2 linked regions of the Robertmurraya sp. FSL R5-0851 genome follow. The protein of the gene in region 2 binds, or shares a complex with, the protein of the main gene of each other region. Links are inferred from orthologs where the notes say so. Each region holds a gene or a part of one and is shown on either strand. Other genes may lie near its edges.

What was found. The genes of interacting proteins can lie anywhere in the genome.
Region 1: the proteins of groL (region 2) and metK are in contact, whole or in part, in a cryo-EM structure (PDB 8P4O), measured with the Escherichia coli proteins. The link is inferred for Robertmurraya sp. FSL R5-0851 from one-to-one orthologs.

What each region holds. Positions count from the first base shown.
Region 1 is NZ_JBBOOE010000001.1:3,593,538-3,599,041, reverse strand. What follows is about bases 2,533-5,504. They hold metK (methionine adenosyltransferase), read left to right. Parts: upstream 2,533-3,403; coding sequence 3,404-4,606; downstream 4,607-5,504. Other genes in these bases: asnB (asparagine synthase (glutamine-hydrolyzing)), read left to right, coding at 4,847-5,504; pckA (phosphoenolpyruvate carboxykinase (ATP)), read right to left, coding at 2,533-2,654. In the rest of the region: MKX65_RS18480 (alpha/beta hydrolase family protein), read left to right, coding at 1-754; MKX65_RS18475 (DUF2584 domain-containing protein), read left to right, coding at 789-1,031; more of pckA, read right to left, coding at 1,068-2,532. UniProt on the Escherichia coli protein: Catalyzes the formation of S-adenosylmethionine (AdoMet) from methionine and ATP.
Region 2 is NZ_JBBOOE010000001.1:265,860-274,334, forward strand. Bases 2,373-5,347 are described here. They hold groL (chaperonin GroEL), read left to right. Parts: upstream 2,373-3,034; coding sequence 3,035-4,660; downstream 4,661-5,347. Other genes in these bases: MKX65_RS01500 (CPBP family glutamic-type intramembrane protease), read right to left, coding at 2,373-2,373; groES (co-chaperone GroES), read left to right, coding at 2,676-2,960; MKX65_RS01515 (Rho termination factor N-terminal domain-containing protein), read left to right, coding at 4,915-5,247. Outside these bases: MKX65_RS01480 (ABC-F family ATP-binding cassette domain-containing protein), read right to left, coding at 1-78; cyclic pyranopterin monophosphate synthase MoaC, read left to right, coding at 218-712; MKX65_RS01490 (redox-sensing transcriptional repressor Rex), read left to right, coding at 740-1,399; MKX65_RS01495 (YdiK family protein), read right to left, coding at 1,427-1,639; more of MKX65_RS01500, read right to left, coding at 1,636-2,372; MKX65_RS01520 (SEC-C metal-binding domain-containing protein), read left to right, coding at 5,506-5,913; MKX65_RS01525 (hypothetical protein), read left to right, coding at 6,029-6,334; MKX65_RS01530 (RQC domain-containing protein), read left to right, coding at 6,334-6,618; MKX65_RS01535 (DUF6398 domain-containing protein), read left to right, coding at 6,665-7,507; MKX65_RS01540 (SEC-C metal-binding domain-containing protein), read left to right, coding at 7,582-8,067.

The DNA.
Region 1 (5,504 bases), 3.3 Mb from region 2 along the record:
GGAGCGGTTTCCTTCACCACATCCTTATGTGGAATTATCAATAGTCACGTATTATTCTGAGGGATATAAGGTGAAAGGGATGTTAGCGGAACCTAAAGGAGAGGAAGCGTTAGATGGATTTTTATATTTAAGAGGAGGAATTAAAGGTGTAGGAAAGGTTAGACCTTCAAGATTGGTGCAATTTGCTTGTGAAGGGTTTATTGTGTTTGCGCCGTTTTACCGGGGAAATCAAGGAGGAGAAGGAAATGAAGATTTCGGTGGAGATGATCGAGAAGATGCATTTGCAGGGTATCGAATCCTAAAGCAACATTCAAGAGTGAAACGGGTACATGTATTTGGATTTTCTAGAGGTGGAGTGATGGCATTACTAACAGCCATCAAGTTTCCAGATACGGCCTCTCTCGTCACCTGGGGTGGTGTAAGTGATATGAATCTTACATATATAGAAAGAGAAGATTTAAGAAGGATGATGAAGAGAGTCATTGGTGGTACACCGACGAAATATCCAGAAAGATATAAATTTCGGACTCCATTGTATGAGATTGAACGATTACACTGTCCCACTTTAATCATCCATGGATCAAAGGATCAAAATGTAAGTGTGGATCATGCCAGACGATTGGAAGAGAGGTTAAAGGATAGGGGTCATCCAGTGGAGAGCTGGTATTTTGAGGAGTTGACACATTATTTTCCTCCAAATATTAACCGAAAAGTCGTTACAGACTTAACTCAATGGATGAAAAAACAGTCATAATAATGATAATATATAGGAAAAGGAGTGGAGAATTATGGGTATGCCATTAGAGCTTAATACAATGATTGTTACTAAGGGTAGAGAAAAGCGAGTGGAGGAAAACTTGTTTACACTAACCAAAGAAGGATACCGCTTATATCCAATAGACATTCCTCTTGAGGTAAGAAGAACGATTGAAGGGGAAGTTAGTGGAATGGCAAAAATTAAAAAAGTCATTTTAGAAGGTGAACAAACGACGATTGAGTATCAATTGATCTCTTTACATTCATCTAATTAAAAGAGCGTAATCGACTGATTACGCTCTTTTTAAAACTTATACTAAAGGACCGCCTTTATCGACAATCTGTGCTGAAACATTTGCGAATTTTTTGAAGTTATCTTTGAACTTAGTGGCTAGTTCGTTCGCCTTCATCTGGTATGACTCTTGGTCAGCCCATGTTCGGTTTGGCTGAAGAACATCATCTGGTACACCAGGAACATGTAGAGGGATTTCCAATCCAAAAATAGGGTCTTTGCATGTTTCTACATGATTTAGTTCCCCTTCAAGAGCTGCCTGTACCATTGAGCGTGTGTATGATAGCTTCATTCTACTTCCTACACCATACTCACCACCAGTCCAGCCTGTATTCACTAGATAAACCTTCGCATTATGCTCGTCAATCTTCGTTCCTAGCATTTCAGCATAGCGAGTTGCTTCTAATGGTAGGAAAGGAGAGCCGAAGCAAGTGGAGAATGTTGCTTGTGGTGAAGTAATTCCTTGTTCCGTTCCAGCAAGTTTTGATGTGTAACCGCTTAAGAAATGGTACATTGCTTGTTCCTTAGAAAGCTTTGCAATTGGAGGTAGTACCCCGAAAGCATCAGCTGTAAGGAATATGATTGTATTTGGATGTCCTGCGACACTTGGATCCACGATATTACTAATCGATTGGATCGGGTAAGCAGCACGCGTATTCTCAGTTAATGTTCCATCATCATAATCAGCGACTCGTGTTTCCTTATTCAGCACGACGTTCTCTAATACAGATCCGAAATGAATGGCGTCAAAGATTTGAGGCTCTTTTTCTCTTGAAAGGTTAATGCACTTTGCGTAGCAGCCTCCTTCGATATTAAAAACACCATTAGCTGACCAGCCGTGTTCATCATCTCCGATTAGGCGTCGATTTGCATCAGCTGATAAGGTCGTTTTCCCTGTTCCTGATAAGCCGAAGAATAAAGCAACATCGCCTTCAACGCCGACATTTGCTGAGCAGTGCATTGGGAGAATATTATTTTCAGGCAGTAAGTAGTTCATGATGGAGAAAATGGACTTCTTCATCTCTCCTGCATATTCTGTGCCGCCGATTAATACGGTCTTTCTTTCAAAAGAGACAATGATAAAAGTCTCTGATTTCGTTCCATCAATCATAGGGTCAGCTTTAAAGTTTGGAGCGGAGATGACTGTGAATTGTTCTTCATGAGTCAAAAGCTCTTCTGCTGTTGGTCTAATGAATAACTGGTGGGCAAATAGATTATGCCATGCGAACTCATTTATCACTTGTATGGGTAGGCGATGCTTCTTATCTGCACCAGCAAACCCTTTGAAAACAAACAGCTCATCTCTATCTTTCAAGTAACCTAGTACTTTATTATATAAACGTTCGAATACTTCTGGAGAGATTGGTTGGTTAACTGCTCCCCAGTCAATCTTGTCCTTTGTTGAAGCTTCTTCAACGATGAATTTGTCTTTAGGAGACCGACCAGTATACTTTCCTGTTGTTGCTCGAACAGCTCCTGTCGAAGTTAAGACTCCTTCGTTTCTAGTAAGAACCTTTTCAACTAATTGTGGTACAGATAGTTGCACATGCACATGACCAGAGGCTAACAATTCACTTAATTGGTTAGAAATACGGACAGAGTTCATCTGATGACTACCTACCTTTATTTGTTATTTTTAATTAGTATAACACATTAACTTAATTAGTCTATACTATTTGAAAAAATATTAGAGGGTGCAAGAAAAAACATCGTATTCGACCTATTTTTAAGCCTTTTTATTTCATAAAACGATGGATCGCAGTCAATAGTCTATACTATTAAAAGAAGGGACAAATTCAAATGGGAACAATCGCGTTATATGATGCTAAGTGTCATATTATTCTTCCAGATGGGAAGGTACTTGAGGGATATGGAAATGTGAAGATAATAGTTGCTCATTATTTGAAGAATTGAACCAACTATTTTTCATAAAGATGTTGACAGTATTTGACGAAGTACGGTATTATTCTACATTGAACGGATACTCTCTTATCCCGAGCTGGTGGAGGGACAGGCCCTATGAAACCCAGCAACCTGCTTTAATAATTAATTACGATAACTGTAATTAATATAAAAGAGAAGGTGCTAACCTGAGGCAAGGATTTTAGTCCTTGAACGATAAGAGCGAAAGGCGCAAATTACTTTGCTATCACCCTTTCCTCAAGCAGGGAAGGTTTTTTATTTTGCATAAAGTTTTTATTGCGGGGGGTAATTTTTCAAACCTTCATAATAAAAATGGCATGTTTATTTCATACTACTTAGGGAATGAGTTCCGTATCAAATGGAAGGTTTTGTTTATGTTGATATGATAAACATACCTTTTTCTCAAGTATAAATAAAATAGGAGGTCAGGAGATGTCAAAAAAACGTCGTTTATTTACATCCGAGTCAGTTACAGAAGGTCATCCGGATAAGATCAGTGACCAAATTTCAGACTCAATTTTAGATGCTATTTTAGCAAAAGACGCAAATGCTCGTGTTGCTGCTGAAACGTCAGTAACTACAGGGTTAGTATTAGTTGCTGGGGAAATTACAACCTCTACATACGTAGATATTCCAAAGATTGTTCGCGAAACAATTAAGGAAATTGGGTACACTCGTGCAAAATATGGTTTCGATTCTGAAACATGTGCGGTTTTAACTTCTATTGATGAGCAATCAGCTGATATTGCAATGGGTGTTGACCAAGCACTAGAAGCACGTGAAGGATCCATGTCTGATGAAGAAATTGATGCAATTGGAGCAGGAGACCAAGGATTAATGTTTGGTTTTGCTTGTAATGAAACAAAAGAGCTTATGCCTCTTCCAATTTCTTTAGCACATAAACTAGCTCGAAGATTAACTGAAGTTCGTAAGGATGATATTCTTCCTTACCTTCGTCCTGATGGAAAAACTCAAGTTACAGTTGAGTACGATGAAAATAATAAACCAGTTCGTATTGATACCATTGTTATTTCAACACAGCATCATCCTGAAGTAACATTGGAGCAAATTCAACGAAATCTTAAAGAGTATGTTATTAATCCTGTTGTACCAGAAGAGTTAATTGATGAAAATACAAAGTATTTCATTAACCCAACTGGTCGTTTCGTTATCGGTGGACCACAAGGTGATGCTGGGTTAACAGGACGTAAGATTATTGTTGATACGTACGGTGGTTATGCTCGTCACGGTGGCGGTGCATTCTCTGGTAAGGATCCTACAAAAGTTGACCGTTCAGCTGCTTATGCTGCTCGTTATGTAGCAAAGAATCTTGTTGCTGCAGGTCTAGCCGATAAAGTGGAAGTACAGCTTGCCTACGCAATCGGTGTTGCACATCCAGTATCTATCTCTATTGATACTTTTGGAACCAGCGAAGTAAGTGAAGAAGTTCTTATTGAAGTAGTTCGTAATAACTTCGATCTTCGTCCAGCTGGAATCATTAAAATGCTTGATTTAAGACGTCCTATCTATAAGCAAACTGCTGCTTATGGTCACTTTGGCCGTACAGATGTAGATCTTCCATGGGAGCGTACAGATAAAGCTGACACGCTTCGTAAGGAAGCACTTGAAAGATAATTTTAATAGTAAAAACAGCCGGGAGTTACAGAAAATTTGTAACTCCCGGTTTTTCTTTTCGTCTATAAGGGTATGGTGGTTTAGAAGCAAAAAGGGATGTAAACAATGGGTAGTAAGCTTGAATTTTTAGGAAATGGTCAATTTGACAGTGCGATTCGATAATTTTAGTGGTAGTATTAATAGGTATTCTTTCTGAATGGAAGATTAAACTCGTAAGAACGGAGTAGGTGAGTTACATACATGTGTGGTTTTATTGGATGTGTTCATGACAAATCGCAAGTGTTTAGTGATGGACAAAAACAACAATTTGAAAATATGAATAATGTGATTACGCATCGCGGACCTGATGATGATGGATATTTCTACGATTCTCATGTTCAATTTGGGTTTCGTCGTTTAAGTATTATTGATATAGAAAGTGGGCATCAACCCCTTCATTTTGAAAACGAAAGATACTGGATTATTTTTAACGGTGAAATCTATAACTATGTTGAATTAAGAGAAGAGCTTTTGGCAGAAGGAATCACCTTTGCAACAAGCTCTGATACAGAAGTAATTATTGCTTTGTATAGCCATCTGAAGGAAAAAGCTGTTGAGAAGCTTCGTGGAATGTTTGCTTTTGTTATTTGGGATAAGGTTGAGAAGACGCTTTATGGAGCACGTGATCCATTCGGAATTAAGCCTTTCTTCTATTTTGATGACGGCGAAAAGACATTCTTTGCATCGGAGAAAAAGAGTATTTTACTTGCTCTACAAAATGATGTATTGAACTATGATTCTTTACAGTATTACTTAACGTATCAGTTTGTTCCCGAGCCTTATACGATGTCAGAAGGTATTTCAAAATTAGAACCAGGACACTACTTTACAAAGAAAATGGGATCTGAAATGGAAATCA
Region 2 (8,475 bases):
AACTTCTAGTTTTATATTCGATAAAATAAGGTCAGCCCCATAAGACTTGGAAAGCTGGTTTACTTGTAGTAGTATCATTGATTTCACCTCTATACTTCTACGGTTAGTGTATCGCATTCAATACGGATGAGCAATGATATGAGTTGTGAACTATGTTACAATGTTTTCACACAAAATGAGGAAAATAGTGTATGATTTTGAAAGAGGTGTATAATAGATGTCAGAGTTCACTCATTTTAATAAAGAAGGCAGAGCAAAAATGGTAGATGTGAGTGATAAGCCCGAAACGGTACGGACGGCCATTGCCCACTCTAGTATCACAGTTAATCAAGAGATATATGATCGAATCACACATAACCAAATGAAAAAGGGGGATGTGTTAGCAGTCGCACAGGTTGCAGCTGTTATGGCTAGTAAAAAAACATGGGATATTATTCCAATGTGTCACCCTATTCCACTCACAGGTGTTGATATTTCTTTTGATTGGGAATCAGATAACAATTGCCATACTCTACATATTTCTGCTAGTGTAAAGACAAAAGGGAATACAGGTGTAGAAATGGAAGCGTTAACAGCTGCTTCTGTTTGCGCGCTTACCGTGTATGATATGTGTAAAGCAGTAGATAAAGGAATGGTTATCGGGAAAACATACCTGGTTGAAAAGACAGGTGGTAAAAACGGTGACTTTAAGAGAGAAGAGAGACTATATTAGTTAAAGGTAGAAGGTAGGGGAAGAACGATGAGTAATGAATCAATGAAAATCCCACAAGCAACGGCGAAAAGACTACCATTGTATTATCGCTTTTTAAATAGTTTACACTCATCAGGAAAGCAACGCGTTTCATCGGCTGAACTAAGTGAGGCGGTGAAGGTCGATTCTGCAACAATCCGAAGAGATTTTTCATACTTTGGAGCCTTAGGTAAAAAGGGATACGGTTACAATGTAAACTATTTATTATCCTTTTTCCGTAAAACACTCGACCAAGATGAATTAACGAAGGTTGCGTTAATTGGGGTCGGGAATCTTGGGACAGCATTTTTAAACTATAACTTCTTAAAGAATAATAATACCAAAATTGCGGTTGCATTTGATGTGATAGAAGAGAAGGTAGGCACAAAAATTGGTGAAGTGCCCGTCTACCATATGGATGATCTAGAAGAAGTTATTGAAAAAGAAGACATTCAGGTCGCGATATTAACGGTTCCAGCACCGGTTGCACAATCCATTACCGATCGAATGGTTCAAGGATCGGTGAGAGGCATTTTAAACTTTACCCCGGCCCGATTAACGGTTCCCTCATCCATCAGGGTTCACCATATTGATCTGGCTATTGAGTTACAGTCACTGGTGTACTTTTTAAAGCATTATTCAATGGATGAAGAAATGGTAGAAGAATAAACAGTAAGCCGCCCCTTAGTGGAGCGGCTATTTCTTTTGCTCTTTCTTGATCTCTTTAATTTTAAAATGTAAAAGAATCATCCGAATGCCTGAACCAATATCAAAGGTCGCTAGCAAGACAAGCAGGTAGGTGAAAAAGCCCCACTCTCCATTTTGCTGTAAGTCCTGTATGGCAAACACTGTGAACAGAGCACCTAAGATGATGTATATAATTCCTGAAAATAAAGGTGACTGTCTCATAAGAAGAATCCTCCAATAAAGCTTTGCATTTGTTCTGCTTGTTTGATTAATTTTTCTAAGTCTTCCTTAAATACGGATTGCACAAGAACAACGAACGTATTCATCGATACGTGAGCAACGATCGGAACGAGAATCCGATTGGTTTTTACATACAAATACGCAAAGGTGAATCCCATTGCGGAATAAAGTAGAGTGTGCTCCGGCTCCATATGGGCAAAAGAAAAAATAACGGAGCTAAGCAAGGCTGATAGAAAAAAGTTAAATCGCTTATAAAAAGCCCCAAAAATGATCTTACGAAAAACAATTTCTTCTAATATAGGACCAATCACTGAGCTCACGACAATCATAATAGGAAAGGACTCAATGATGCGTAGAATCTGTTGCGTATTTTCAGAACCAACATCAATACCAATCAAACGTTCAATATTTGCAGCAAAGGCTTGGGCAAATAGGGCAAGAAAGACACCTGTGATAGACCAAAGGATCGATCGACCTAAGCTGGCTCCGCTTCTTACTTCATTTGTGTTTACCATCTCATTACGCAACAACATCAGGACAATCACAAGTGTGAGCGAAAAGCTTATGACAAGCCAAGTGACCCCTGCGAACCCTTGAGAGTGATGGGTTTCAAAACCAATCAGTTCTAGTATCAGAGAGGTGATAGGGACACCAATAAAGCTTGAAAGCTGCATAGCAATATAAGCAATTAATATAATCCAATATTCACGTTTCAAAACAAGTCTCCTTTTCCATCCAATATAGTTATTCTACTCGTAAACATCAGGTTGTATCAAATAAGAAGAATTATCGTCCGTATTTTAGCATTATATGGATAGAATAGGTGGAAAAGTACATACTTAGTAAGGTTGTACAATTAACAAGTTATGGGGGGACTTTTACAAAAAATTTATAAAAAAAAGCGGTTTCTCGCTTGCAAAAAAGGTAGAGATTCATTAATATAATAGTTGTGTTAGCACTCTAGTTAAGTGAGTGCTAATAATAAAAATCTTTCATATATTTGAGGAGGTTGTTTCACTTGTTAAAGCCACTAGGTGATCGCATTGTAATTGAGCTAGTTGAAACGGAAGAAAAAACGGCAAGCGGTATTGTACTACCAGACTCTGCTAAAGAGAAGCCTCAAGAAGGCAAAGTAGTTGCTGTCGGCACTGGCCGCGTACTTGAAAGCGGTGAGCGTGTAGCTCTTGAAGTTTCTGTGGACGACCGCATTATCTTCTCAAAATACGCTGGCACAGAAGTGAAGTACGAAGGAAAAGAGTACTTAATTCTACGTGAAAACGATATTCTTGCTATTCTTGGATAAGAGTAGAGATTTTCTTATTTAAAAACTAAACGAAGACAGAATAGATTGAAAAAACTCGAGGAGGGTATTTTACAATGGCTAAAGAAATTAAGTTTAGTGAAGACGCACGCCGCTCGATGCTTCGTGGGGTAGATGCACTTGCAAATGCGGTAAAAGTAACATTAGGACCAAAAGGACGTAACGTGGTTCTTGAAAAGAAATTCGGTTCACCACTTATTACAAACGATGGTGTAACGATTGCAAAAGAAATCGAACTTGAAGATGCATTCGAAAACATGGGTGCGAAGCTTGTTGCTGAAGTAGCTAGCAAAACAAATGATGTGGCTGGTGACGGTACGACAACTGCAACGGTTCTTGCTCAAGCGATGATCCGTGAAGGCTTAAAGAACGTAACAGCTGGAGCTAACCCAATGGGTATCCGTAAAGGGATGGATAAGGCAGTAGCAGTAGCGGTTGAAGAGCTTCGTGCTATTTCAAAGCCAATCGAAAACAAAGCTTCTATCGCTCAAGTTGCGGCTATTTCTGCTGCTGACGATGAAGTTGGTCAATTAATTGCTGAAGCAATGGAGCGCGTTGGTAACGACGGCGTTATCACTATCGAAGAATCAAAGGGCTTCACTACTGAGCTTGATGTAGTAGAAGGTATGCAATTCGATCGTGGATATGCATCTCCATACATGGTAACAGACTCTGATAAAATGGAAGCTGTTCTAGACAATCCATTTATCTTAATTACGGATAAGAAAATTGGAAGCATCCAAGAAATCCTTCCTGTTTTAGAGCAAGTGGTTCAACAAGGTAAGCCATTATTACTTGTTGCTGAGGATGTTGAAGGGGAAGCGTTAGCTACTTTAGTAGTGAACAAGCTTCGCGGAACATTCAATGCAGTTGCTGTTAAAGCTCCTGGTTTCGGTGACCGTCGTAAAGCTATGCTTGAAGACATCGCTATCTTAACAGGTGGAGAAGTAATCACTGAAGAGCTAGGTCGTGACCTTAAGTCTGCAACGATCCAATCTCTAGGTCGCGCTTCTAAGGTTGTTGTTTCAAAAGAAAACACAACAATCGTTGAAGGTGCTGGAGACTCTGCACAAATCGCAGGTCGTGTAAACCAAATCCGTGCGCAAATGGAAGAAACCACTTCTGAATTTGACCGCGAAAAATTACAAGAGCGCTTAGCTAAGCTAGCTGGCGGTGTAGCAGTAGTGAAAGTTGGAGCTGCTACTGAAACAGAATTAAAAGAGCGTAAGCTTCGTATCGAAGACGCATTGAACTCAACTCGTGCAGCTGTTGAAGAAGGTATCGTTTCTGGTGGTGGTGTAGCCCTACTTAACGTATACAACAAGGTTGCTGCTCTAGAGGTTACTGGTGACGAGAAAACAGGTGTGAACATCGTACTACGTGCGATGGAAGAGCCAGTTCGTACAATCGCACACAATGCGGGTCTTGAAGGATCTGTTATCGTTGAGCGCTTAAAGCGTGAAGAAGTAGGAACAGGCTTCAACGCAGCGACTGGCGAGTGGGTAAACATGATCGAAGCTGGTATCGTTGACCCAACTAAAGTAACTCGTTCAGCTCTTCAAAACGCTGGATCTGTTGCAGCAATGTTCTTAACAACTGAAGCAGTTGTTGCTGACATTAAAGAAGATACTCCTGCAATGCCTGACATGGGCGGCATGGGTGGAATGGGCGGCATGATGTAATAAACGCCCTCAAACCCTTGATATATAAGGGCTTTATGTAAGATGAGAGTGGAATGTTAACAAATTATAGAAGCTTCTCATAAGTTGAGCCAACTTATGGGAAGCTTCTTTTTTATATATGAAAGTTTAGTTGGAGGGATAAGAAAGTTACTTTTAGAGTAGTCGGCCCCGTTTCAAGTGTTCATATTAAGCACATGCGTGATAAAATGAAAAAATAAAAATGCGATGAAAAAGATGGCTAGTAAGGAGTTGCCGTGGCTTTTGATATTGTCAGAGGTGGACGCAATGTGAAAGGGGTAAATAAAAACAAGAATCAAAAGAATAAAATAATAGGAATAGCTTCATTAAAGGAAGCGCTATCCGCATTAAAAGTCGCAGATCTTCAAGACATCCGGAAAAAGCTGCAAATTAAAAATATAAGCTCGATGAAAAAGGCGGAGTTAATTCAATCTTTGGCAGAGGCAATCCCTGTTCTTTTCAGAAATATTATCAGTCAGTTCGATGAGCGACGATTATTTTTAATAAAAAATATCATTGCCAATAATGGAGTTATGAGCGCAAACAATCTAGAAATCGAGGAGATGTAGTATCTCCATAAAACTGGTTTTATGTTTACTAGTTTTCAAAATGGTAATACAATCGTCATAATCCCTTTGGAATTATTGCCTTCTCTAGTGAAAATTATTCAAGACGAAACGATACTTACAGATGTTAAGCGGAATACGGATTGGATAAAGATTACTGCTAGACCCTTTAGTTATTTTAGAGGAGCAGGCATCTAGAAAGAATATTGATTACTATCCATTCTCGAAGAAACAGCTCCTTGAAGCAGGTGAAACGACTATGTGGAGTGTCCAAAAGGTTATTCTCAACCTTTATCTCTATTTACGAAAGAGTATCGGATGTCAAAACAAGAGGCGAAGGAGTTTGTTGAGGACTGTATTATGCATGCGAAATTAGGCAATCAACCTAGTCAGCTTCTTCAATATTTACAGACTCAACTGACATTCGAAAGCTTAGAAGTAGTGCAAAGACTGATGGATGCCGTTGTTCTTCTTATGAATAATACGAGGGAATGGTATTTAAAGGGATATACATCGGAAGAGCTATTCGCTCAGGAAAAGAAGGCATTACCGCCTTTGCCCAATAAAAAAGGAGAGGTCATTAGTCTCCAAACCCGTCAAAAGGTGGGGAGAAACGATCTTTGCCCATGTGGGAGCGGGAAGAAATTTAAGAAATGTTGTGGGAGTTGAAAATCTGAACAGTGATAAAAAATGTTAAAAGTTTAGTGGGTGGACAAAAGGATAATGAGTTATATTGCAGAATATCTTTCACAATTTATTGTCTAAAAAGAAGGATTTGGTGTTGGTGGCAAAAAGGAATTCACAAGCTTGGGCAGAGGCCAAAAAACGATGCAAATTGAATGAGACTGATCTACAAATGGCTAAGGAGTTGGGGATGACAGCTAAGAGCTTAATTAAAAATATCCCCACGCCTAATCAGCTATGGAAAGCACCTGTAAAAGTATGGATTCGTGATCTATATGAGGAGAAGTTCAATAGGGTCATTACATTTAAGCCTGCCCTCAGTGAAGAATTAAAAAAAAAGCCCAAAAAACAACAAAAACTGATTGTTTCTGATCACTGGGTTGATGAGGAGGACTTACCATTTTGATGAAATCTAAGGCTGATCGATTATCTGATGAAGAAATAAAAGTCATATTGAGAGCAGCTGATGAAATTATTGCTAAAGGTGGAAGAACACTTCTTGCCAAAATCTTAAAGGACTCACGGGAGAAGAAAGTATTACAGCTGGAGCTGGATAAGTGTCCTGTCTATGGTTATTATAAATCAGAAAATCTAGATGAAATTATGCAAAAAATTGACTGGATGATCGATTATGATTTAGATGTAAAAAGTGTCATAACGAAAAGGATAACGAATTCTCCTATTAATTAAGAAAATCTACTTTAAGAGCAGACTAATAGAATAGAGGTTGTGGAGTATGACTAAACCAAAAGAAAAGATAGAGGAAAAGAAGGCAGAATTACTGAAATTAACAATTGAGTTTAGTAAGCAATTTTTAAATGAAGAATATGAGGGAGTAATTGAAAAATTAATAAACAAAATGGCTAGAAAAAGAGACATTCCATTCCTGTCAGGCCGTATTGAAATATGGGCTGCGGCAGTAATCCATGCTTTGGGAACGATTAATTTTTTATTTGATAAATCTAGTCAACCATATGTGTCTGCTACAGAAATTTTTGAGTATTTTGGCACCAAGCAAAGTACGACTTCGCAAAAGTCGAAGAAAATTAGAGATATGTTTAATATGACCTATTTTGATAGTAATTTCTCGATAGAGTCAGTTGTTCAAGGTAGTCCTTTTAATAACCTTTCAATAGTAAATGGATTAATCGTTCCTCAAGATATTTTGAATGATCAGCAGATTGAAATCGAAGAATGGGAAATTCAAGCTGCCCAAATATTAGGAATAAGCGGTTTAGAGAGAGGTAATAAATATAATGCAAGTTATATGGACAAATTACTCAATGTAAAAGAGACAAGTTTAATGAGTTTTTATGAATATCTATTACAACATATGATATTTCCTTTTACTGCGATATATGAAGAGGAAGTTGGCCCTTTAGAAATCGCAGAATTTGAAGTCAGCTGTATTCATTTAGACCAAGAGATGAAAGTAGACGAAAATTATGGAATTCTTGTTGAAGGCAGGTTGGGTAGAAAAAAAGTAATACTGCCATTAGCTAGCATCAAATTGGATGAAGGACATAAGAATTTTAAATGGATAGATTTATATCAAGAATGGTTCTGGTCATACAGATAATGTTCAATAGTGGATCATTCTTTGAATGCATTTTTTAATAGACTGAAAATAGGAATGATAAAAAAGTGGAAACTATGGGAAAATCTGATATTTTAAGTGGTAATACCTTTAGTTATTTTGATGTGTTTGAAGAGAAAAAAGGGCTTGTCTTAGGAACTGAAGTAAATGATATAAAATATATTATGCATGATCAGTATTGTATGAATCCAAGTTGCAAATGTGATGATGTTATTCTTATCTTTACAGAAAGCGAAAATAATGATTCTGAGTTTGCTATAAGATTATCTTTGAAAAGGAAAAGGTATGAGATTCTTGATATCTATGGTATTTCTAAGAGACAAGTGGATGAGATTGTTAAGGGTTCATTAAAAGATAGTGCAGAAGCAATGGAGCTATTAAAAAAGCGATATAAGGAGATGAAGGAAGCGGGAAAGGCAGTTTTACAAGGAAGTCCGGAAATAAATAGCAATAAAATTGAATTGCCAGTGGAAAAGCCTAAAAGAAATGATCCTTGTCCTTGTGGGAGTGGGAAAAAATACAAAAAGTGCTGTGGTGTGTAGTTATTTGTTATACTAAATTTAAATTAATATTCCTCCTTAGTCCAGCAGTGTTGGCTTTTGAAATATCCGAACCCATTAGTATTAAAAAATTAGATGATACAAAAGAAATTCTATTGTAGTGCAAACTTGTATGATTGTTTTAATAAAGAAAGCTTTGTATATAGGGGTTTTTAAGTGGAATAAAGATAAATGCTCATAATTTTGCTCATAGGAAGCAAAAAATGTTCATTTTTTTCACAAAAACCATCTTATCAGAGAAGGTCTTTCATCAGTTTACTGAACTGGTGGGAGGCCTTTTCTTCCGTATTTGCGGTCATATGAGCGTAAATATTCATACGTTCTTCATGTTATTCAAAGCGATTTGGGAAGTTCGTCGGCCTGCGGAGGCTTTGAATTGGATAATAATCG